DNA from 3 places in the Bradyrhizobium sp. B120 genome. Region 1 is predicted to be linked to each of the others. Evidence: predicted binding sites of a transcription regulator. Region 1 holds the regulator's gene; each other region holds the start of a gene.
What was found. Region 1 encodes PhoB, which activates phosphate uptake and scavenging genes when phosphate is short. Its sites were predicted from a motif close to TGTCATNNANCTGTCAT; they were not measured.
Positions count from the first base shown of each region.

Region 2: ACOIX3_RS25015 (Orn/Lys/Arg decarboxylase N-terminal domain-containing protein) is a predicted target of PhoB. The motif match lies at 5,449-5,465, and genes of this name have one in related genera.
Region 3: ACOIX3_RS23060 (phospholipase C) is a predicted target of PhoB. The motif match lies at 2,139-2,155, and genes of this name have one in related genera.

Region 1 is NZ_CP185242.1:8,268,923-8,276,403, reverse strand. It holds gene pstB (phosphate ABC transporter ATP-binding protein PstB) at 1-577, shown strand, start outside; gene phoU (phosphate signaling complex protein PhoU) at 675-1,391, shown strand; gene phoB (phosphate regulon transcriptional regulator PhoB) at 1,522-2,232, shown strand; gene ACOIX3_RS38375 (GcrA family cell cycle regulator) at 2,470-2,982, opposite strand; gene ACOIX3_RS38370 (aspartate aminotransferase family protein) at 3,479-4,684, shown strand; gene argF (ornithine carbamoyltransferase) at 4,684-5,610, shown strand; gene ACOIX3_RS38360 (Hsp33 family molecular chaperone) at 5,820-6,821, shown strand; gene ACOIX3_RS38355 (hypothetical protein) at 6,859-7,092, opposite strand; gene ACOIX3_RS38350 (signal transduction histidine kinase) at 7,114-7,481, opposite strand, start outside.
Region 2 is NZ_CP185242.1:5,398,320-5,405,800, reverse strand. It holds gene ACOIX3_RS25045 (hypothetical protein) at 1-70, shown strand, start outside; gene ACOIX3_RS25040 (hypothetical protein) at 214-600, shown strand; gene ACOIX3_RS25035 (hypothetical protein) at 706-1,026, opposite strand; gene ACOIX3_RS25030 (HdeD family acid-resistance protein) at 1,224-1,805, opposite strand; gene ACOIX3_RS25025 (dodecin) at 2,046-2,267, shown strand; gene ACOIX3_RS25020 (GNAT family N-acetyltransferase) at 2,469-3,029, opposite strand; gene ACOIX3_RS25015 (Orn/Lys/Arg decarboxylase N-terminal domain-containing protein) at 3,048-5,405, opposite strand; gene ACOIX3_RS25010 (acyl-CoA dehydrogenase family protein) at 5,552-6,721, shown strand; gene ACOIX3_RS25005 (cupin domain-containing protein) at 6,761-7,183, opposite strand; gene ACOIX3_RS25000 (tetratricopeptide repeat protein) at 7,331-7,481, opposite strand, start outside.
Region 3 is NZ_CP185242.1:5,011,235-5,018,715, forward strand. It holds gene ACOIX3_RS23055 (cytochrome-c peroxidase) at 1-387, opposite strand, end outside; gene ACOIX3_RS23060 (phospholipase C) at 424-2,124, opposite strand; gene ACOIX3_RS23065 (AraC family transcriptional regulator) at 2,306-3,211, opposite strand; gene ACOIX3_RS23070 (SDR family oxidoreductase) at 3,310-4,059, shown strand; gene ACOIX3_RS23075 (SDR family NAD(P)-dependent oxidoreductase) at 4,074-4,832, shown strand; gene ACOIX3_RS23080 (alpha/beta fold hydrolase) at 4,854-5,738, opposite strand; gene hydA (dihydropyrimidinase) at 5,782-7,194, opposite strand; gene ACOIX3_RS23090 (aspartate/glutamate racemase family protein) at 7,194-7,481, opposite strand, start outside.

The DNA of each region.
Region 1 (7,481 bases):
GCGCGCGGTCGGCCAGCTGATGCTGGACCAGACCAACATTCTCGATCCCAAGCTCGACCTCAACCTGCTCCGCGCGCGGGTCGGCATGGTGTTCCAGAAGCCGACGCCGTTCCCGATGACGATCTACGAGAACATCGCCTTCGGCATCCGCCTCTACGAGAAGATCTCGAAGTCCGAGATGGACGACCGGGTCGAGAAGGCGCTGCGCGGCGGCGCGCTGTGGAACGAGGTCAAGGACAAGCTGAACGCTTCCGGCCTGTCGCTCTCCGGCGGCCAGCAGCAGCGCCTGTGCATCGCGCGCACCGTGGCGGTGCGGCCCGAGGTGATCCTGTTCGACGAGCCGTGCTCGGCGCTCGATCCGATCTCGACCGCCAAGGTCGAGGAGCTGATCCAGGAGCTCTCCGAGGACTACACGATCGCGATCGTAACCCACAACATGCAGCAGGCGGCGCGCGTCTCCGACAAGACTGCCTTCATGTATCTCGGTGAGCTGATCGAGTTCGACGACACCAACAAGATCTTCACCTCGCCGAGCGATCGACGCACCCAGGACTACATCACCGGCCGGTTCGGCTAGCGCATGATCGGCAAAAGTGGGCACCGGTTTTCCGATCGGATCATGCGAAACTGAGGACACCAAATCATGATCCCCGGGATCATGAGGGAGACAAGCGATGGCTTCTGAACATACCGCCAAGGCATTCGACAGCGACCTGCAGGAGTTGACCCGCCTGGTCGCCGAGATGGGCGGCCTCGTCGAGCGGATGATCACCGAGTCGGTCGACGCGCTGATCCGTCGCGACGTCGCGCTCGGCAAGCGCGTCGTCGCCGCCGACATCGAGATCGACAATCTGCAGCGCGTCATCGAAGAGCGCGCGGTGCTGACGATCGCCCGCCGCCAGCCGATGGCGATCGATCTGCGCGAAATCGTCAGCGCGATGCGCGTCGCCACCGACCTTGAGCGGATCGGCGACCTCGCCAAGAACATGGGCAAGCGCGTCGCGGCGCTGGAAAGCGATTTCCAGCCGCTGAAGCTGATCCGCGGCCTTGAGCACATGACCGACCTCGTGCTGTCGCAGGTCAAGTCGGTGCTCGACGCCTATGCCGCGCACGACCTGCCGGCGGCGATGAACGTCTGGAAGGGCGACGAGGAGGTCGATGCGATCTGCACCTCGCTGTTCCGCGAGCTGCTGACCTACATGATGGAGGATCCCCGCAACATCTCGTTCTGCATCCATCTGATGTTCTGCGCCAAGAACATCGAGCGGATCGGCGATCACGCCACCAACATCGCCGAAACCGTGTTCTATATGATCGAGGGCCAGCAGATCACCGACAAGCGTCCGAAGGGCGACATGACCAACTTTGCCACCACGGTGCCGGGTACCTAGGACATGATCCGCAAGCGCGGAGCCGGATTGTCTTCACGACAAGTCGTTTCCGCGGGGATTATGCTCAGGAAAGTAAGCGTTTCGGTTTGCGTCTGGGCAACGGATCACCACAGAGAGAGAACTTAAACCGATGAGCGCACGCATTCTGGTAGTCGAAGACGAGGAAGCGCTGACGACACTGTTGCGCTACAACCTCGATGCGGAAGGCTACGATGTCGAAACGGTCGGGCGCGGCGACGATGCCGACACCCGTCTGAAGGAGCGCGTTCCCGACCTCGTGGTACTGGACTGGATGCTGCCGGGCCTGTCCGGCATCGAGCTGTGCCGCCGTCTGCGGGCGCGGCCCGAGACCAAGCAGCTTCCGATCATCATGCTGACCGCGCGCGGCGAGGAGAGCGAGCGCGTGCGCGGGCTTGCCACCGGCGCCGACGATTACATCGTCAAGCCGTTCTCGGTGCCCGAACTGCTGGCGCGGGTGAAGGGCCTGTTGCGCCGCGCGAGCCCGGAGCGGCTTGCGACCGTGCTGACTTACGGCGACATCGAGCTCGACCGCGAGAAGCGCCGCGTGGCGCGCTCGGGGCGTCCGATCGATCTCGGTCCGACCGAGTACCGGCTGCTCGAATTCTTCCTCGAGCACCCTGGCCGCGTGTTCAGCCGCGAGCAGTTGCTCGACAGCGTCTGGGGCCGCGACATCTATATCGATGAGCGGACCGTCGACGTGCATATCGGCCGCCTGCGCAAGCTGCTCAATCCGGGCCGCGAGCAGGATCCGATCCGCACCGTGCGCGGCGCCGGCTACGCACTCGATGACCGCTTCGCGAAGGCCGAGCCGCAGCCGTAAGGCCGTGCGGTAATCACAAGCCGCAACACCCTGTCGTCCCGGCGAAGGCCGGGACCCATACGCCGCGGCGGGCGCAATCGGCACGCGGCTAGACGACTTTCTAACAACACCCATTCGTGGTTATGGGTCCCGGCCTGCGCCGGGACGACGCTGGCGGCTGTATCCGGGCTACGAGCCACAAAAAAATCCCCGCTTTCGCGGGGATTTGTTTTGTAGTCCAGGCAGTTTCCCGAGTGCTTACTTGATCTGTGGCTTCGCCGACGGCCGGCGGCGATCGGCGGCGGGCTGGTAGGCGACGCGCGAGTGATGCGCGCAATAGGGCAGGCCGGCGAGTGCCTTGCCGCCGCAGAAGAAGAATTCCGGGCTCGAGGGATCGCCGACCGGCCAGTGGCAGGTGGCCTCGTTGAGCTCGAGCAGCGACAGCCGCTGGCTCATCGGCACCACGTTGTCGAAGGAGATCGGATCGGGCTCCATCTCGACCTCGAAGGCGTGCGCAAGCGCGGTGTTGCCGCGCGAGACCGGGCGCGCCACCCGCATCATATGCTGGGCGGGGCGCGCCTTGCGCTGCCGCGGCGCAGCCGTGGAGGGGGCCTTGGCGCGGCCGGAGAGGCCGAGCCGATGTACTTTGCCGATCACGGCGTTTCGCGTCACATTGCCAAGTTCCGCCGCGATCTGGCTGGCCGAGAGGCCGGATTCCCAGAGCTTCTTCAGCTGCTCGACGCGATCGTCGGACCATGTCAATAGAGTCATCACATTCTTCCTTTCGCATGGCGCCGGCCACTCATCGGAGCGGCGCTGCGAGCCAATCTGGACAAATATCCCTGCGGCCAGAATCCCTTAGCCCTCGCCGGGCACGGTGTTGCGCCCGAACGTTTACAGGAGACACGAAGGCTACTTAGAGGGTCCAGTACTGCCGCACGAGATGTCGTACCCGACAGGCCAAACGCTACAATATGGCGTGACTCTGGCGCAAGAGTCCGCGGCCGTGCGTCCACATGTTCCCACAAAGTTAAGCATTGCTATGAGGCTTTTCCACCGCACCGGAATGCTCCGGATTGCGCCGGTTTCGCATTGCAGGAAGGCCGGCAAAGGCCGGCTCCTGGCGATTGACACTGACCGGCCGCCGCATAGAATGACCCGCACGTGCCGCCCGCAAAGGCGGCCGTTTTGTTTTCCGAAGCTGGCGGTTGCTGCGTTGGCGTCAAGGCGCGCAGCAATTGACGGCTTCAAACCGGCAGTGAACGCCATGACCAACGCCTCGTCGCATCTGCTCCCCGTCTTCGCCCGGGTCGATCTCGGCTTCGAGCGCGGTGAGGGCGCCTGGCTGATCGCAACCAATGGCGACCGCTATCTCGATTTCACCTCCGGCGTCGCGGTGAACGCGCTCGGGCATGCGCATCCGCATCTGGTCAAGGCGCTGCAGGAGCAGGCGACCAAGCTCTGGCACATGTCGAACCTGTTCAAGAGCCCGGACGGCGAGGTGCTTGCCGCGCGGCTGTGCGAGCAGAGCTTTGCCGACTTCGTGTTCTTCTGCAATTCCGGCGCCGAAGCGATGGAGGGCGTGATCAAGCTGGTCCGCCACCACCACTTCTCCAAGGGCCATCCCGAACGCTACCGCATCATCACCTTCGAAGGAGCCTTCCATGGCCGCACGCTCGGCACGCTGGCTGCGACCGGCTCGGCGAAATATCTCGAGGGCTTCGGCCCGCCGATGGACGGCTTCGACCAGGTGCCGCACGGCGACATCGAGGCGGTGAAGAAGGCGATCGGCCCGCACACCGCCGGCATCCTGATCGAGCCGGTGCAGGGCGAGGGCGGCGTGCGCTCGGCGCCGCAGGCGTTCTTCAAGGCGCTGCGCGCGCTGTGCGACGAGCATGGCCTGCTGCTCGCATTCGACGAAGTGCAGACCGGCATGGGCCGCACCGGCGAGCTGTTCGCCTACAAGCGCACCGGCGTCACGCCGGACGTGATGTCGCTGGCCAAGGCGCTCGGCGGCGGTTTCCCGATCGGCGCGGTGCTGGCGACCGCGCCGGCTGCGGCCGGCATGGCGCCGGGCTCGCACGGCTCGACCTTCGGCGGCAATCCGCTCGCGGTCGCCGCCGCCAATGCCGTGCTCGACGTCATGCTCAAGCCCGGCTTCTTCGAGCACGTGCAGAAGATGTCGCTGCTGCTCAAGCAGAAGCTCGCTTCCGTCGTCGACCGCTATCCCGGCGTGCTGTCGGAGGTGCGCGGCGAGGGCCTGTTGATCGGCGTCAAGGCGGTGGTGCCGTCGGGCGATCTGATCGCCGCGCTGCGCAACGAGAAGCTGCTCACCGTCGGCGCCGGCGACAATGTGGTGCGGTTCCTCGCGCCCCTGATCGTGACCGAGGCCGAGATCGACCAGTCGATCACGGCGCTCGAGCACGCCTGCTCCGTGCTATCGGCGCCGCAGCCGAAGAAGGCGGCTGGATAATGAGCAAGCCGGTCCGTCATTTCCTCGACATCAACGAGCTGCCGCTCGCTGAGCTGCGCAACATGCTCTCTGCCGGAGCCGCCATGAAGGCGAAGCTGAAGGCGCATGAGAAGGGCAGGAAGCCGCTCGAAGGCAAGACGCTGGCGATGATCTTCGAGCGCCCGTCGACCCGCACAAGGGTGTCGTTCGACGTCGGCATGCGCCAGCTCGGCGGTGAATCCATCATGCTGACCGGCGCCGAGATGCAGCTCGGCCGCGGCGAGACCATCGCCGACACCGCGCGCGTGCTGTCGCGCTATGTCGATGCGATCATGATCCGCATCCTCAACCATGACGCGCTGCTCGAGCTCGCCGCTCATGCCACCGTGCCCGTCATCAACGGGCTGACCCGGCGTTCGCATCCCTGCCAGGTGATGGCCGACCTCATGACCTATGAGGAAAACCGCGGCTCGATCGAGGGCAAGACGGTGGCCTGGACCGGCGACGACAACAACGTGCTGGCCTCCTGGGCGCACGCCGCCGAGCGCTTCAAGTTCAATCTCAACATCGCGACCCCGCCGGAGCTCTCGCCGAAGAAGCCGATGCGGGACTGGATCAAGGCCACCGGCGCGCCGATCATGCTCGGCACCGATCCGGAAGCCGCCGTGCGCGGCGCCGACTGCGTCGTCACCGACACCTGGGTGTCGATGGGCGACAAGGAGGGCGAGCACCGCCACAACGTGCTGAAGCCCTATCAGGTCAATGCCAAGCTGATGTCGCTCGCCAAGCCGGACGCGCTGTTCATGCACTGCCTGCCCGCGCATCGCGGCGAGGAGGTCACCGACGAGGTGATCGACGGGCCGCAATCCGTGGTGTTCGACGAGGCGGAAAACCGCCTGCATGCGCAGAAGGGCATCCTGGCCTGGTGTTTCGACACGGTCGCGTAATTGTAGGTCACTAACGTTGTCGTCCCGGGCAAGCGCAGCGCGACCCGGGACCCATAACCATCGCTGCCAGTTGTTGTGAAGGCTGGGGCTCCAGCTCGATGCAGCAACTGACATCGGTGGTTATGGGTCCCTGCTTTCGCAGGGACGACGGATAGATCGGTTCTGCTGAACCCCTTTATTTCATGGTCCGAGACCCCAGATAGAGCGCCATGGTTTCACAATCCCCCGACATCAAAATCCAGGCCGAGACGCCCATTCGCGCGCCCTCGGCGGTTCCTGTCGACGATGCCGTGCTGGCCTTCGAGGTCGGCGCGCTGGACTTGCGCGGCCGGCTGACCCGGCTCGGCCCCGCGCTCGACGAGATCCTGCACAAGCACGATTATCCGCCCGCGGTCGGCAAGCTGCTCGGCGAGGCCATTGTGCTGACCACGCTGCTCGGCTCCTCCGTCAAGTTCGAGGGCCGCTTCATCCTGCAGACCCGGACCGACGGTCCGGTCTCGCTCCTGATCGTCGATTTCCAGGCGCCCGACCGGCTGCGTGCCTATGCGCGCTACGATGTGGCGCGCCTCAAGGATGGGCAGAGCTCGGGTGAGCTGCTCGGCAAGGGCCACCTTGCGATGACCATCGATCAGGGCGCGAACACCAGCCGCTACCAGGGCCTGGTCGCGCTCGACGGCGGCGGCCTCGAAGAGGCGGCCCACGAATATTTCCTGCGCTCGGAGCAGATTCCGACCCGGGTGCGGCTCGCGGTCGGCGAGGAGATGCGCGGCGGCGAAGGCGGCAAGCTGCACTGGCGCGCTGGCGGCATCCTGCTGCAATTCCTGCCCAAGGCCCCCGAACGCGCCAAGCAGGCCGATCTGCATCCCGGCGATGCGCCGGAAGGTACGGCCACGCACAGCGTGCCGGATGACGATGCCTGGGTCGAGGGGCAGTCGCTGATCTCCACCGTCGAGGATGTCGAGCTGATCGATCCCGATCTCTCCGGCGAACGGCTGTTGTACCGCCTGTTCCACGAACGCGGCGTGCGCGTCTTTAATCCGCAAACGCTCCGCGCGCAGTGCTCCTGCTCGCGCGATGCGGTGTCGTCGATGCTGAAGAGCTTTGCGCCGAACGATCGCGCCGAGATGGTCAAGGACGGCAAGGTGGTCGTGACTTGCGAGTTCTGCTCGTCGGTCTACGAATTCACCCCGCAGGAAGCCGGCGTCGAGTAGGCGGAAAACCGCCTACGAGGCCCGGTAACCAGGCCTGTCAGCTCAGCAAGGTTCGGGTCTTGCCGGCGGCGTCGTAGATTTCGATCTGAAGCATCGGATAAGCCGCCTTCAGTTGTCGGCCAGACGTTTCAGCAGCCTCGGCGGTGTCGAACTCCGACTTGAACTGTTTGTCGACAATGATCACGAAGCCTTCGGTAGGAGGCCGGTCGGCGCGCAGCGGCTTCTTCGGCTCTGGTTCGTCAATGGAGAGCAGGGATTTCTTCGTCGTCATGGGAATCCTCCTGGATCGATCTCAACTCAGTCGGTGAAACGCGGGCGGCAGGGTCTCGCGCACGAGCCCGCTCAGATTCAAGGTCTCCCCGCTGTCGGTGATATCCGAGAACAGTACCTCGACATAGGGATGCTGGCGGTTGAACGCAGCACCGCGTTGGTATTTTGCACTGACGATCCGCTCGATCGCCGCCAGGTTCAGCCTGCCGAGTGCGTTGTATTGATCGCGGAACAGGCTTTGATGTCCGCCGCGGTGCTCGACAGACTCGGCCCAGATGTCCATCACCTTGCGGCCGATGAATGCCTCGATCCGTTCATTTCCATCACGGGCGAGAAGTCGCAGCCCGTCCATGCTGTGCGGTCCGTCATCGACGTCCAATTGGGTAAGTG
Region 2 (7,481 bases), 2.9 Mb from region 1:
GCCGTTCTCCGGCCCGATCCAGCTCTCCGACCGCCCGCTGGTGCGCGCGGCCGAGGAGATCAGGCGGTAGCTGCTGGTATCGGCACACGCTCTCGGCTTTATTCCCCTCACGCCCGTCGCTCGGCCGGAAATTGTTTCCGCGCCGACGCCGGAATAGCGCGCGCCTTCCGGCGTCCTACGCATGCAAGCCATTGCATTCGAAAAGGAGACATCATGAAGACAACGCTCGCACTCGCGCTCGCTACTGCCGCTTCGTTCGCACTCGCATCCGCCGCGCTTGCCGCACCGCCGACCAAGACCGGCACCACGGCGAAGGGCTCGGTCCTGACCGACACCAAGGGCATGTCGCTCTATACCTTCGACAAGGACACCGAAGGCAAATCGGCCTGCAACGGTCCCTGTGCGACCGCCTGGCCGGTGCTGAAGGCGGAAGCCAGCGACAAGGCCGAAGGCGGTTACACCATCATCGTGCGTGACGACGGCTCGAAGCAGTGGGCCTACAAGGGCAAGCCGCTCTATACCTTCGCCAAGGACCAGAAGGCCGGCGACATCACCGGCGACGGCTTCCTCAACGGCGCCTGGCATCTCGTGCAGCCCTGAGGGTACGCAGAGAGAGGCGCGGGTTAGCGCAAGCGTAACCCGCTTTCTCTTCACGCACGAAACGTGTGGCGGGTTACGCGACGGCTAACCCGCCCTGCGTTCGTGCTAGCGGCCGCCACCACCGCCACCCCCTCCGCCACCACCACCTCCGCCTGCGTTCAGCAGGCTCTGATTGTAGCGCGGATCGGACTGTTTCATGTAGGCTGGCGAGATGTCGCGGTTGCGCGCACGACCCGGATCGGCAGGTGGGGCAGGCTGCCCGCATCCCTCCGTGAACAGGAAGAAACTACAGGGCGGGACGACACGCGGCTGAAATGCATGGGCTGCGGTGGTCGTCAGCGCCGTCGTGGCGACGGTTGTGGCCAGCACGGCGGCCGCGGTGAATGCAGTGGTCGTCGCGACGGTGAATAATGTTGCTGAAAACAATCTTGATCGTATCGACATAGCCAATTCCATCCTTCGGTTCGGCGAAACCGGAATGGTCCGCGCGTCGAATTGGACGGGACCTGATGGAAGTGGGTTCGAGCGCGAAGCTGCGATTTGGCGATATGGACACGACAACGTGAAGGCGCGAAGGCTCGCGCCTTATGCCGGGCCGGCCGGTTCGCCTGCGGCTTGCGAAGTCAGGCGCGCTGCTTCAGCGCCATGCCCATGCTGATCCAGCTGACGCCGGCGCAGATCAGGTCGACGCTGAGGAAGATGCCGAGCACATAGAGGCTCGACACCGGCCAGCGCGCCAGGATCATGACCCCGAGCACCAGCGTGATCAGCCCGGAGATCGCGACCATTCCCCACGGCGCCGCCGAGTTCATGCCGAACGCCAGGAAGATGCGGACGATGCCGGAGACCACCAGCGCGATGCCGAGGAACAGCGTCAGCGTCGCAGCTGCGAGCAGCGGGTTCTCGAAGGTGATGAAGCCCGCGACGACATAGAGCGCGCCGAGCAGCAGCCAGAACAGGAACTTGCCCCAGGTCTTGAACTGGAACGCGTTGATGATCTCGGCAACGCCGGCGACGATCATCATGGCGCCGACGAACAGCACGCTGACGACGGTCGCAAAGAACACGCTGCCGAAGGCGAGCACGCCTGCGATCAGGTAGATCACGCCAAGGGCAACGATCCAACCCCATTTCGCGCGAAGGTTGGCAAGCCCGGATCCGAGGCTGTGAGGAGGTGTGGCGGGTGAGCTGGACGCTGTGGACATCGATCGCTCCCGAATACGAGGTCAAACCATGCTACCATAGGTAACGGAGCGGACAAGGGCGGGTGCCTCCCTGGCACGAAATGCATGCTGGCACCAAAGGCGCCGCGACGCGTTGATTCAATTCGTCCGGTGTGTTGCCGCGCAGCATTTGTTGGTTTGACGACAGCCCGCATCGGACGACGGACGGTCCGGATCGGAGTGCAAATTGTCCGGATCGCGCATCCACCCAAGGAGGTCGACATGCCCACCACGCAAGACAAGGACCACGTCTACAAGATCCTCGAACTGGTCGGATCATCGGACAAGAGCATCGAGGCGGCGATCGAGAACGCCGTCAGCCGCGCGTCGAAGACGATCCGGGAAATGAAATGGTTCGAGGTGGTGCAGACCCGGGGCCATATCGAAGACGGCAAGGTCCGCCACTACCAGGTGGCGCTGCGGGTCGGGTTCACGCTGGAATAGGGGCGCGCGGCCGCGAGAATGCGGAAACGTGAATCCGAGACCGGGCAGCATATTCGATGTCGTCCCTGCGAAAGCAGGGACCCATAACCACCTCTAGCCATTGTTGCGCGATGGTGGAATGACGAGTCCCGGTCACGACATCCGCTGCGGAGTATGGGTCCCTGCTTTCGCAGGGACGACGGCGGATGGCGCAGCCCCCCATCACCGCCGCGACAGCGGCGCGGGAGGCGGCGGGGCGGTCGAGCCGGCGGCGAGCGAGCGCTGCACCATCACGGTGTCGGACCAGCGGCCGTAGCGATAGGCGACACCGGGCAGATGGCCGACGCGGGCAAAGCCGAAGCGGTCGTGCAGCGCCAGCGACGCGGCATTGTCGCTGTCGATGTAGCCGATCATCTGGCGGAAGCCGGCCGCCGCGCAGGTGTCGACCAGTTCCTGCAACAGCCGGCCGCCGACGCCCTTGCCGGTGAAGTCGTGGTGAATATAGATCGAATGCTTCACCGTGTAGCGATAGGCCGGACGCTTGCGGAACTGGACCACGTAGGCGTAGCCGACCACCTCGCCGTCGCACAGCGCGACCAGATGCGGCAGGCGCGTGTTGCGCAGATTCTTGCGGCGGTCGCGCAGGTCGTCGGGCTCCGGCGTGCCGGAATCGTCGACGCTCTCCTCGATGCCGTGGCGAATGTGGTAGCGGTAGATCGACAGCATCGCATCGACGTCGCTGTCGCGCGAGGATCGGACGGTGATCTTGTGATCATTCTCCATTGTGTTGCGCCCGCTCGGCTATTCGGACACGACATAGGTGTAGAAGCGGACGCGGCCCGCGTCGTCGATCTCCTTGTAGATGCCCTGGACTTCGACCTCGAAGCCCGGGAACGCATTGAAGCTCGCCTCGAACATCCGCAAGTAATCGATCATCGGCTTGCTGCGTTCCGACAGCCGTTCGCCGGGCACGATGGTGGCGATGCCGGGCGGATAGACCACGAACGGCGTCGCGGCGATGCGGCCGAAGATCTGGTCGATCGGCAGATAGTCGACGTCGTTGCGGATCAGATACTGTGCCGCCTGGCGCGGCGACATCGCGATCTCGGGCAGATGTTCGGGCAGGAATTGCTTGGCCTGCAGCGTGCTGACGCCGCCGTCGCGGAAGAAGCGGTGCATGTCGCCGCAGAGGTCGCGCAGCCGCACCCCGGTGTAGCGTTGCGGGCGGCGGCGGAAGAATTCGGGGATGACGTCCTCGACCAGCGCGTTGTCGTCGTGCAGCTTCTTGAAGGCGACGAGTCCGGACACCAGCGTGCCGGCCTTGCTGGCCTCGACGCCAGGCGTCAGCAGGAAGAGCAGGGAGTTGAGGTCGTTCTTCTCGGCGACGATCTGGTTCTCGCGCAGATATTGCGCCACGACCGGCGCGGGGATGCCGTGGTCGGCATAGGCGCCGGTAGCGTGATCGAAGCCCGGCGTCAGCAGCGTGAGCTTGTTCGGGTCGGTCATCGCAAAGCCTTCCGTCAGCTCGGGGAAGCCGTGCCAGGTTTGGCCGGGACTGAGCTGCCAGTAGGACGGATTGGTCGCGAGCTGATCGGTCGAGATCGTTTCCCAGGCGACATTGTGCACGCCGCCTTCGCGCGCAACGTCGGGGATCATCACGCGGTCCGGCACGAACGGCTCGAAGAACCAGCGCCGCTCGGCGCGCGTCTCCTTTTCCTCGAACTCGCGCTTCACCGCGCGGATCTTCTTGCGCAGCTCGATGCCGAGCCGGATCGTGTCATCCCACAACACTTCGCCGGAGCGGCCCTTCATCATCTGCGCGCCGACGTCGAGTGAGGCGAAGATCGGATAGAACGGCGAGGTCGAGGCGTGCTGCATGAAGCTTTCGTTGAAGCGGCGGTGCTCGACCCGGCGCTTCTGGCCCTTGATATGGCGGTCGCGGATGTGGATCTGCGAAGCCTGCGAGAAGCTCGCGAGCTGCTTGTGGGTCGATTGGGTGGCGATGATGCCGGGCGCCTCGGGGCCGAGATTGGCGAGCCCCATCGCGAAGCGGCCGGAATAGATCGGGTGGAACTTCATGAAGCCGGCCCAGGCCTCGTCGAACAGGATGTAGTCGCAGAGATGGCCGATCCGCTTGAGGATCATCTCGGCGGAGTGGATGGTGCCGTCATAGGTGCACTGCTCGACCACGGCGACGCGGAACGGACGCTCTTTCTTCCAGGCGTTCTCGTCCTTGACCAGCGGGTGCTTGCGGATCTGGTCGCGCAAGCTCCCCTCGTCGAGCAGGTCCCAGCGCATCGGGCCGATCAGGCCCCAGGCGTTGCGCACCGTCGGCACATAGACCGGGATGCCGCCGCCGATCAGGAGTGCGCCGTGATGGGCGGCCTTGTGGTTGTTGCGGTCGAACAACACGAGATCGCCGTCGGTGACCAGCGAGCCGAGCGCGACCTTGTTGGAGGTCGAGGTGCCGTTGAGCACGAAATAGGTCTTCTCGGCGCCGAAGATCTTGGCGGCTTCCTTTTGCGCCCGCAGCGCCGGCCCCTCGTGGGTGAGGAGGTCGCCGAGATCGAGCACGGAATTGTCGAGGTCGTCGCGGAACACGGCCTCGCCGAGATGCTCGACGAACACCCGGCCGATCGGGCTGCGGCTGTAGAACACGCCGCCATTGTGGCCCGGGCAGGTCCAGAGCTGGTTGCCTTCCTCGGCATAGTCGACCAACGCGCCGAAGAACGGCGTCTTCAGGTTCTCGGCATACTGCTTGAGCCTGGAGATCAGGTTCTTGGCGATGAAGGACGGGGTTTCCTCGGACAGGAACACGTAGCCGTCGATGAAATCGAGCACCTCGACCGGCAAGTCCTCGAACCGCTTGCGGCGGATCAGCAGGAGGATCGGGAAGTCGAGGCCGCGCCGGCGCATCAGGTTGATCAGCGCCGCGGTCTTGCCCTCGAGACCCTTCTTGCCCCAATCGACCACCATGCAGCCGATCGCCGCATCGGTCTGCACCGCGATCTCGGCATCTTCCAGCTTGCGGGCGCGGACCACCTCGAAGCCGGAGCGCTCGATTTCGGCGATGATCTGGTTGAAGCGGATGCCTTCGAGGTCGTCGGCCTCGAAAACCGGCGCCGCGAACAGGAAGTTGAAGCGTTTGAAATAGTCCATGCATGTCCCCGAAACTGGTCCGCTGAACCTGTCTGCACAATTCATGACAAAGAGATGACAATCCCTCTGCGACGCCAGGCGCCATGGCCAAATCCGCGTCGCCGCGCTGAACTCCCGATATTGCCAGTTTCGGAAAGGAAGGCGTCATGCCCCAGCCTGCCCAAGATCCTGACTTGCCCACTGTTGCCGGCCATTTGGCCGCGCTCGAGCGGCTTGCCCCGCTGATTGCCGAGCAACGGGCGGATTTCGACCGGGAGCGCCGGCTTCCCGACGCCGTCGTCCGCGCCCTGGCCGAGGCCGGCATGTTTCGGCTGTATCTGCCGAAGGCGCTGGGCGGGCCGGAATTCTCACCGCTCGACTTCATGACGATCGTCGAGGCCGCCGCCGCGCTCGACGGCTCGGTCGGCTGGCTGGTCGGCAATGGCGGCGGCATGAGCCGGGCCGGCGGCTATCTGCCGGAGGAGGTGGTGCGGGGCTGGTTCGCCGACCCGCTGGCGTTCATCGCGAGCGCCACCGGGGCGATCGGGACGGCGGTCGAGGTCGAGGGCGGCTATCGGATCAGCGGACGCTGGCCGTTCGGCAGCGGCGCCCCCCACGCCACCAGGTTCATGGGGCTGGCGAGTGTCAAGGGGCCGGACGGCAAGGATGGCCCGCCGATCTGCTGCTACGTCGATCGCGCCGACGTCCGCCTCCACGACACCTGGTTCGTGTCCGGGGTGCGCGCCACCGGAAGCTGCGACTTCGAGATGCTGGATTGCTTCGTTCCGCTCAGCCACACCCATCCGCTGGTCGACTTCAAGCCGACCCAGCCGGGTATCCCGTACCGCCTGCCGGGTCTGGCGGCGTTTTCCTGGACGGTCTCGGTGGTGCCGCTCGGGATCGCGCGCGGCGCGCTCGACGCCTTCATCACGCTTGCAGGCAAGAAGCCGCGGCTGGGTGGCGTCGGCCAGCTGCGCGACGGCGAGCTGGTCCAGTCGATGGTCGGCCGAGCCGAAACGGCACTGCGCTCGGCGCGGGCGCTGCTGGTCGAGGACATGACGGAACTGATGGCGGCGAGCGAGGCCGGAGGCGAGCGCCTGATCGAAGCGCGGCTGCTGCACCGGATCGCCTGCGCCAACGCCGGCGAGAGCGCGGCCCGCGTCGTCGAGATGATCGCGGCGGCCGCCGGCACGGCCGCGATCTTCGAGACCGGCACGCTCGAACGTTCGATCCGCGACGTCCAGGCCGCGATCAAGCATGTCGCGATGACACCGATCAGCTACGGGCTGGTTGGCCGCGTAAAGCTCGGCCTGCCGCTCGGCACGACGCGGTTTTGAGCAGGGCCCGCCGGCGGTGCAAGCCCGCTCGCCGAGCGGTCAGGAGGCGACCGGCACCAGGCCGTAGCGCAGCATCGTCTCTTTCATCCTGGCTGGATCGGGGGCACCCCCCGCCATCAGGGCCGCCATGTCCTTGAAATATTGCGGTCCGAGCGCGCCGGGGCTGAGGAGGCAGAGGCAGGTCGCCGGACCGTTCGAGCGGTTGGTGAAGCCGTGCACGACACCGCGCTTGATGAACACGGACTCGCCGGGCGCGATGTCGATCTCCTTGCCGTCGACCCGCCAGGTCGAGACGCCGGAAAGCCCGTAGATCGTCTCGTCCCAGCTCTCATGATAGTGCGGAATCGGCATCCGGGCGTTCGGCTGCAGCGTCATCTCGAACAGATCGACGCTGCCGCCGGTGGTCTCCTTGCTCTGCAGGAATTTGAGCTGCAACGTACCGAAATCAATCAGGTCGGGCATGACGGACTCGCAAATGGTTCGGGTGCCCACGATAGCGGACGGCGCCGAAGGAAGCCAACGGCGCGTGCACCCCGGACGCGCGAAGCGATGTCCGGGCCGGATCGAGTGATCCCGCATTCCGCTCATGCCGGCTCAGCGCCGGTGCGTTCAGTAGACGAGGTTCGTACCCGGCGGCTTCTCCAGTGCGGCCGCCAGCGTCCGGTACTCCTCGCAGTCGGAGCCGCAGATCTCGGCGATCCGCTGCAGATGATACTGCGCCTGGTCGCGGTTGCCCTGTTCGATCTGCCACAGGCCGTAG
Region 3 (7,481 bases), 3.3 Mb from region 1:
CAGCTGCGCGAAGTCGACGAGATTGTCGTCCTCGTCCTTCTCGGGTCCGATGCTGAAATTCGGCTGGCGTTCCAGATAGGTCAGGCCGGGCACGGCGCGCGTCCCCTGCCGCGATTGCGCGGGCCCGCCGAACATCACCGCCGCATCATTGGGCGGACCGTAGGCGTGATCCGGACTGTGACAGGAGGCGCAGGACAATGCGCCCGACGACGACAGCGACGCGTCGAAGAAGATCTTCTGGCCGAGCTGCGCCATGCCGGACAGCGGGGCGACCGGCGGACGCCTGAGCTGCACCGGGTTCGGATTTGTCCCCGGAAGCCCTTGGGTCTCGACTGCCGCAACGGCGCCGGCCATGCAGAGCAGGCCGGCGCCGAGAAGCCACAACATGCGGCCGTTCATATGACGTCCAGTGATCCCAGAGCGTTAGCCATGGTGATGATCGTCAGACGGACTGACGATGACCGTGCCGGCCGTCGGATCGAGGAACAGCTTCTGCTGATCGTCGCCGTCATGATCGTGATCGTGGCCATGATCGAAGTCGAACATGTCCGTGATCGATTCGACGCTGTCGTCGAACGAGCCGCCGCCGAGACGCTGGCCGTGCAGCCAGTTGTCTTCGATGAAGCGCACGACCGACGCCTGCGAGATGCGGGTGTGGCTGACGAAGTTCTTCTTGGCGTAAGGCGAGATCACAATGAACGGGGTCCGCGTGCCGGGACCGCAGCGGCCGTTCACCGGCTGGCCGTTCAGGCCATTCGGCTGCGTCTGCTTGCCGATGCCGCGGCCGCACTGGCCGGGACCGTTGACCTGGTCGGCGGTCGGATCATACGAGGCACTGATCGGCGCCGTGTACTGGTGGTCGTACCAGCCGTCGGAGTCGTCATAGGTGATGATGACCGCGGTGTCGCGCCACTCCTTCTGCGTCTGCAGGAAGTTGATCAGCTCGACATTGCCCACCTGCTCGTCGAGCGGATCGGAGTTGCCGGGATGACCGTCCTGATAGGCCGGCATCTTGATGTAGGAGACCGCCGGGAAGTTGCCGGCCTTCACCGAAGCGTAGAAATCCTCGAGATCGTAGGCGTGGTTGGCCGGATCGAGCGTCTTGCTGCCGGGGACATAGGTGTGGCCGACCGCATCGACCGAGCTCGGCCGCGCATGGGTCGGGTTGGCGGTCGACTTGTAGTACTGGAACCAGGCGTGGTGCGGGATGTAGTCGACGATGCTGCCGTTGACGTTGCTCGAGAAGGTGCTGCGGGCGCAGTTGGTGGTGCCGTTGCTGTTCTTGAGCGTCAGGTCGAAGCCGCCCATGAAGCTGCCCCAGCTGATGTGCTCGGCATTGAGCAGGTCGCCGATGTTCTTGCTGGTCATCAGGACCTGGCTGGTCGTGCTCGAGCAGGAATCGTAGGCAGGATCGGTATCACCGATCAGCGTCAGGCCGCCCTGGCCGTCGGCGATCGACGATGAGGTGCCGACGATGTTCTGCGCACCGTTGGTCTGGCCGGAAATCACCTCGAGCGCGCCGGGCGTCGACGGACCGAAGGTATCGGTCCAGTTGTTGTCGCTCATCGCGAAGTTCTGCGCGTAGTTCCAGAACGCTGTGACGGTGTTGCCGTCGAAATAGCCCATCACCTGTCCGTTTGTGCCGAAGGCGCCGACACCGCCGGCAGTGCCGCGACCGGTGAATTTCGGAAACAGGTCTTCCTTGCCGTTGTCGACCGCCTGCTGCTCGGGCGTATAGGCGTGGTTCTGCGAGCGCGTGTTGGCCTGGGTGCGGTCGAGGCGGAACGGATTGGTCGCGCCGGTGCCGTTGGCCGGATTCGTGTTCGGGTTGTTGGTCAACAGATTGGCGGTGACGAGGTTGTTGACCTTCGGCGTATGCGGCTTCGCCGTGAACGGAATCGAGCCGGTCGGATTGGCCGCATTCGGGTAGGTTGCGAAATAGTGATCGAACGAGCGGTTCTCGTTGAAGATCACGACGAGATGCTTGATCGGCGTTGCGGTGTGGATGTCGTGCGGATGACGATGATCGTGATCTCTATCATCATCGTGAGCGGCGGCGCTGCACACAACTGCAGCAGCAGCAACCAGGCAGACTCCGACCGTCGAAAGGAATTTCGCCTTCACTTCTTGCCCCATTTTTTAAGGATTTATGACGTCGACATGCGACAAGTTATCCATCGCCGATGACAGCGCTGTGTAAGTTTCATCACAGCGTTTCATCATCGCGCGTCCGATTCACGCGTCGGTTGCGGCGCTTGCGAAGGATGTTGGATTGATCTCTATCTCGATGATGCCGGCACGCGCGTCACGGCGCGATCTGCTCCCGCGCATATTGCGTCGGCGACAATCCGACATGGCGAGTGAACGCGACGCTGAACGCGCTTGCTGAACCGTAGCCGACGCGTTCTGCGATTTCGGCGATGCCGCTTTCATTCTGCCGGAGCATGTTCTTGGCCATCGCCATGCGCCAGGCCAGCAGATACTCCATCGGTGCGACGCCGACGGCGCGGCTGAACCGGTCGAAGAATGCCGAGCGCGACAGCGCCGCCTCCTTCGCCAGTTGCGCGACCGTCCACGCCCGCGTCGGGCTCTCATGCATCCGGCGGATCGCGACAGCGAGACGCTCGTCGGCGAGCCCGCGCACGAGACCCGGCGACGCCGCGGTGCCCGCCGTGGAGCGCAACGCTTCGATCAGGAGAACCTCGAGCAGACGCGCCAAGATCACATCGCGCGCCGGGCGCCGTTCGCGGAATTCGTCTCGGACGAACTGCATCAGGGTGGCGAGCCGCGGTTCGCCGCGCACATGCACCAGTTGGGGAAGTAGCGACACCAGCAGGTTCGCGTCCTCCGAGCCGAAGCTGCAATGGCCGATCAGCATCCGCAGATCAGTTGGACCGTCCTGGTCTCCGATCCTGAACTCTCCGGTGGCGAGCGCGACGGGACGTGTTTCGGCGCCGGGCCCAGGAAACGGCGCGAGGCTCGACATCGCGACGTCATGCGCCGCGGGGACCAGAATGAAGTCGCCCGCCCCCAACTCGATCGCTTGGTGATCGTCGACCTCAAGCCGGCACCCGCCCTCGAGGACCACGCAATAGAACGGCTGTCCGGCATCGGAGCGGCGGACATGCCACGCCCCGGCGCCGAGCACGGCCTTCGAGAACCGGGCACTTGGCTGCAGCAGCGTGACGACCTCCGCTAGCGGGTCGATCATGTCCGGACTCCTGCAAATGACTCTTGGACTTTGAAACATAGAGAGTCCGGCCACTGACACCTATCGTCTGTGTCAGTCAAATCACTTCCAAGGGCCCCATGAACACCATCTTGATCACCGGATGCTCGTCCGGCTTCGGACTTGAAACCGCGAAATACTTTCTCGACCGCGACTGGAAGGTCGTCGCGACGATGCGCACGCCGCGCGAGGATGTGCTGCCGCGTTCTCCGCATCTGCGCGTGCTCGCGCTCGACGTCACCGATCCCGACAGCATCCATCGCGCCGTCGAGGCCGCGGGACCGATCGATGCCCTCGTCAACAATGCAGGCTTCGGCGCGGCGTCGCCATTCGAAGCCACGCCGATGGCGACGATCCGCGAGCTGTTCGAGACCAACACGTTCGGCGCGATGGCCCTCACGCAGGCCGTGCTGCCGCAGTTCAGGCAACGCAGGGCCGGCGTTGTCGTCAACGTCACCTCGAGCGTGACGTTGAGATCGATCCCTTTGATCGCGTCCTACACCGCGACCAAGGCGGCGGTGAACGCATTCACCGAATCGATGGCGCTGGAGCTTGCGCAGTTCGGCGTACGCGCGCGCCTGGTGCTGCCGGGCCGTTCGCCGGAGACCCGCTTCGGCGATACTGCGCGCGCCCACGCGCAGGGCCTCGACCACGCGGCCTATGCCGAGCTGGTGCAGAGCGTCTTCGCAAGATTCGGTGAACCGGGGCCAGTCACCACCGCGCAGGACGTCGCCGAAGCGGTGTGGCGCGCGGTGACCGATCCGTCGAGCCCGATGCGCATCCCCGCCGGCGCCGACGCCGTGAGCTGGGCCGCGGAGAGCCGAAGCTAGGACAAGAGGTCAACATGCAAGACAAGCGCGTCGCCCTGGTCACCGGGGCCAATCAGGGAATCGGGCTCCAGATCGCAAAGGATCTCGTTTCACACGGGCTCACCGTGCTGGTCGGGTCGCGCAACTTCGCGCGCGGCGTTGCCGCAGCCGGCGAGATCGGCGCGGACGCCCACCCGCTCCAGCTTGACGTCACCGATCCGGCTTCGATCGCCGCCGCCGCCGAGCACATCGGCAAGGAATTTGGCCGCCTCGACATCCTGATCCAGAACGCCGCGATCTCGAATACGCGAAAGCGGCCGGACCAGTCCGTCGAGGATTACGCAGCGACCACCCGGCCGAGCAACGTGTCGCTCGATGAAATGCGCGCGGTCTGGGAGACCAACGTGTTCGGCGTCCTTGCCGTCTATCAGGCGATGCTGCCGCTGCTGCGCAAGGCACCGGGCGGGCGCATCGTCAACGTGTCGAGCGGCGCCGGCTCGCTGACGCGCAACGCGGACCCGGCCAATCCGCATCGTCCGATCTTCGGCCCGGTCTACCCCGCGTCCAAGACCGCGCTCAACGCAATCACGCTCGCGATGGCGATCGAGCTTGAGGCAGAGGGGATCAAGGTCAATGCCGTGTCCCCCGGCTTCACCCGAACGAACCTGAACGGCTATGCAGGCACCGAGACCGTGGCGGAAGGCGCCCGCGAGGCGGTGCGTGTTGCCCTGCTGGGTGAGGACAGCCCGACCGGCACTTTCACGCACGCCACGCTCGGGACGATCCCCTGGTAGTCGCGCGGGCGAGGATGCCGTCTAATCCTTCATCCCGGTGATCGAGGCACTCACCGCTCCGGGATCGCGCTGCGGCCAGCGGCCGCTTTCGACCTGCGCCAGGAAATCGCCGACGATCCGGTTGTATTCGTCGGGCTCCTCGATGTTGATGGCGTGGCCGCAGTTCGGCATGACGGCGAGCGCGGCGGACGGGATGCTCTGCTTCATCAGGACGCCCGGCAGCAAACACGGCCAATCCTCGTCGCCGGTGATGATCAGCGTCGGCACCGTGATGCGCTTCATCTCGTCGACCAGCGTGTAGAGCGAAGGACGCTCCTTCTGGACACCCTGCTGGGTGTTCGCCGAACCCACCGCCGAGTGCTCGGCCAGCATCGCCTTGAACTCGGCGTGGCCGCGCGGATCCTTGTTTTCATACTGCACGCGCGTCGGCCCGTAGGCGTAGCGCTCGGCGAACGCCGGCATGCCGTCCTTGCGGATCATGGCCGCGATCACGTCGGCCTCGGCGCGAAACGTCTCGCGCTTGTCGAGCTCGGCGCCATAGCCGCAGCCGCCGATGCAGAGCGACAATGCGCGCGCCGGATGCCGGATGCCGAAATGCAGCGTTGCAAAACCGCCCATCGAGAGGCCGATGATATGCGCCTTCGACGCGCCGATGTGATCGAGCACCGCCAGGATGTCGTCGGCGGCGCGCGCCTGCGAATAGGACGCGATCTGCTCGGGCACGTCAGACGGCGGAAAGCCGCGCGCATTGTAGGCGATGGTCCGGAAACGCTTGCCGAAATGCCGCATCTGCGGCTCGTAACTGCGCAAGTCGCCGGCGAATTCGTGGACCAGGATCACCGGATGACCGGATCCGGTCTCCTCGAAATAGAGCCGCACGCCGTCATCTGTTGTCGCGTAGGGCATGGTGGTCTCCTGCCTTCTTGCTTTGCGAGCTACTTGCTTAGCGCTACGGGATGGTCGCCCCCGTCGGAGGTTTGGCACGCGGCAAGTATGTGCCGTGCGCCTTGCTGCCGACAAGGGTGCCGTCGTCGACGACCACCTTGCCGCGCACCATGGTCAGCACCGGCCAGCCCGTGACCTCGAGCCCTTCATAGGGCGTGTAGTCCGAGCCGTCATGAATCAGGTCGTGGCGGATCGTCACCTTGCGCTTGGGGTCCCACAGCGCGATGTCGGCATCCGAGCCGACCGCGATCGTGCCCTTGCGCGGATAGAGGCCGTAGATCTTGGCATGATTGGTGGCGCTGAAGGCGACGAAGCTGTTGAGGTCGATACGGCCCTTCACGACGCCTTCGGAGAACAGGATCGGCAGCCGCGTCGCCACCCCGGGAATGCCGTTCGGCACCCAGCGGAAGCTGGTGCGCCCCTTCGGCGCGAGCTTGCCTTGCGGGTCGTCGTAGCGGAACGGGCAATGGTCCGACGAGAACACCGAGAACACTTTCTGCTGCAGGCCCTCCCAGCAGGCTTGCTGGCTCGCAACGTCGCGCGGCGGCGGCGAGCAGACGTATTTCGCACCCTCCATGTTGAGCTGATCGAGATCCTTCTCGGTCAGGACAAGGTATTGCGGACAGGTTTCGCCCATCACCCGCAAGCCCCGCTGCTGCGCGCGCCGGATTTCGTCCATCGCCTCGCGGTTCGAGACATGCACGATCATGATCGGCACATCGACGAGCTCGGACAGCGAGATCGCGCGGTGCGTCGCCTCGCGCTCGACCGGGATGGGCCGCGAGGTGGCGTGGAAGCGCGGCGCGGTGTTGCCGGCGCGTTCCAGCCGATCGGTCAGGAAGCGGATGGCGTCGAAGTTTTCCGCATGCACCATCAGCATTGCGCCGGTCTCGCGCGCGACCGACATGGTCTCCAGCAGTTCGCGATCCGACAGCGCCAGCCCCTCATAGGTCATGAAGACTTTTAGCGAGGTGTAGCCATCCTCGACCAGCGCCGGCAGCTCCTGGCCCAGCACATGCTCGGTCGGATCGGTGACGATCAGATGGAAGGCGACGTCGACATGGCATTCGCCTTCGGCCAACGAATGATAGTGCTTGAGCGCCTCGCGCAGCGTCTGGCCCTTCTCCTGCAGGCAGAACGGCAGCACGGTGGTGTTGCCGCCGAACGCTGCCGAGCGGGTGCCGCTGGCAAAGCCGTCGGCCATCACGATGCCGTCGCCTGACGGCTGGGCGAAATGGACGTGGCTGTCGATGCCGCCGGGCAGCACCAGCCGGTCGGTGGCGTCGATGATCTCGGCCGCATCGCCGAGATCGTGACCGAGCGCGGTGATCTTGCCGTCGCGGATTCCGACGTCGCAGGCAAAGGTGTCAGCAGCGGTCACGACGGTGCCGCCGCGGATGATGGTGTCAAAGGACATCAGTCCGTCCCCTCTTTCGGTGAGCGATGTTCGATGATGGCGGCAAGCGGCTCGGCCAGCCCGATCGTCGGCTTCGGATCAGGCCGCCGGAAGGTGCCGGCGACCGCCTTGCGCGGCTTGAGCAGGGCAAGCGTCTCCGCCTGGCGCACGGCGGCCGCAACCGGATCGACCACGGGCACCGGAATGCGGTCGCGGACCTTTGCGGCAAGGCCTGCGAGCGGCGCGCCCGACAGGATGACGACGTCGGCGCCGTCCTGTTCGACCGCCCGGTTGGCGAGCGCGACCAG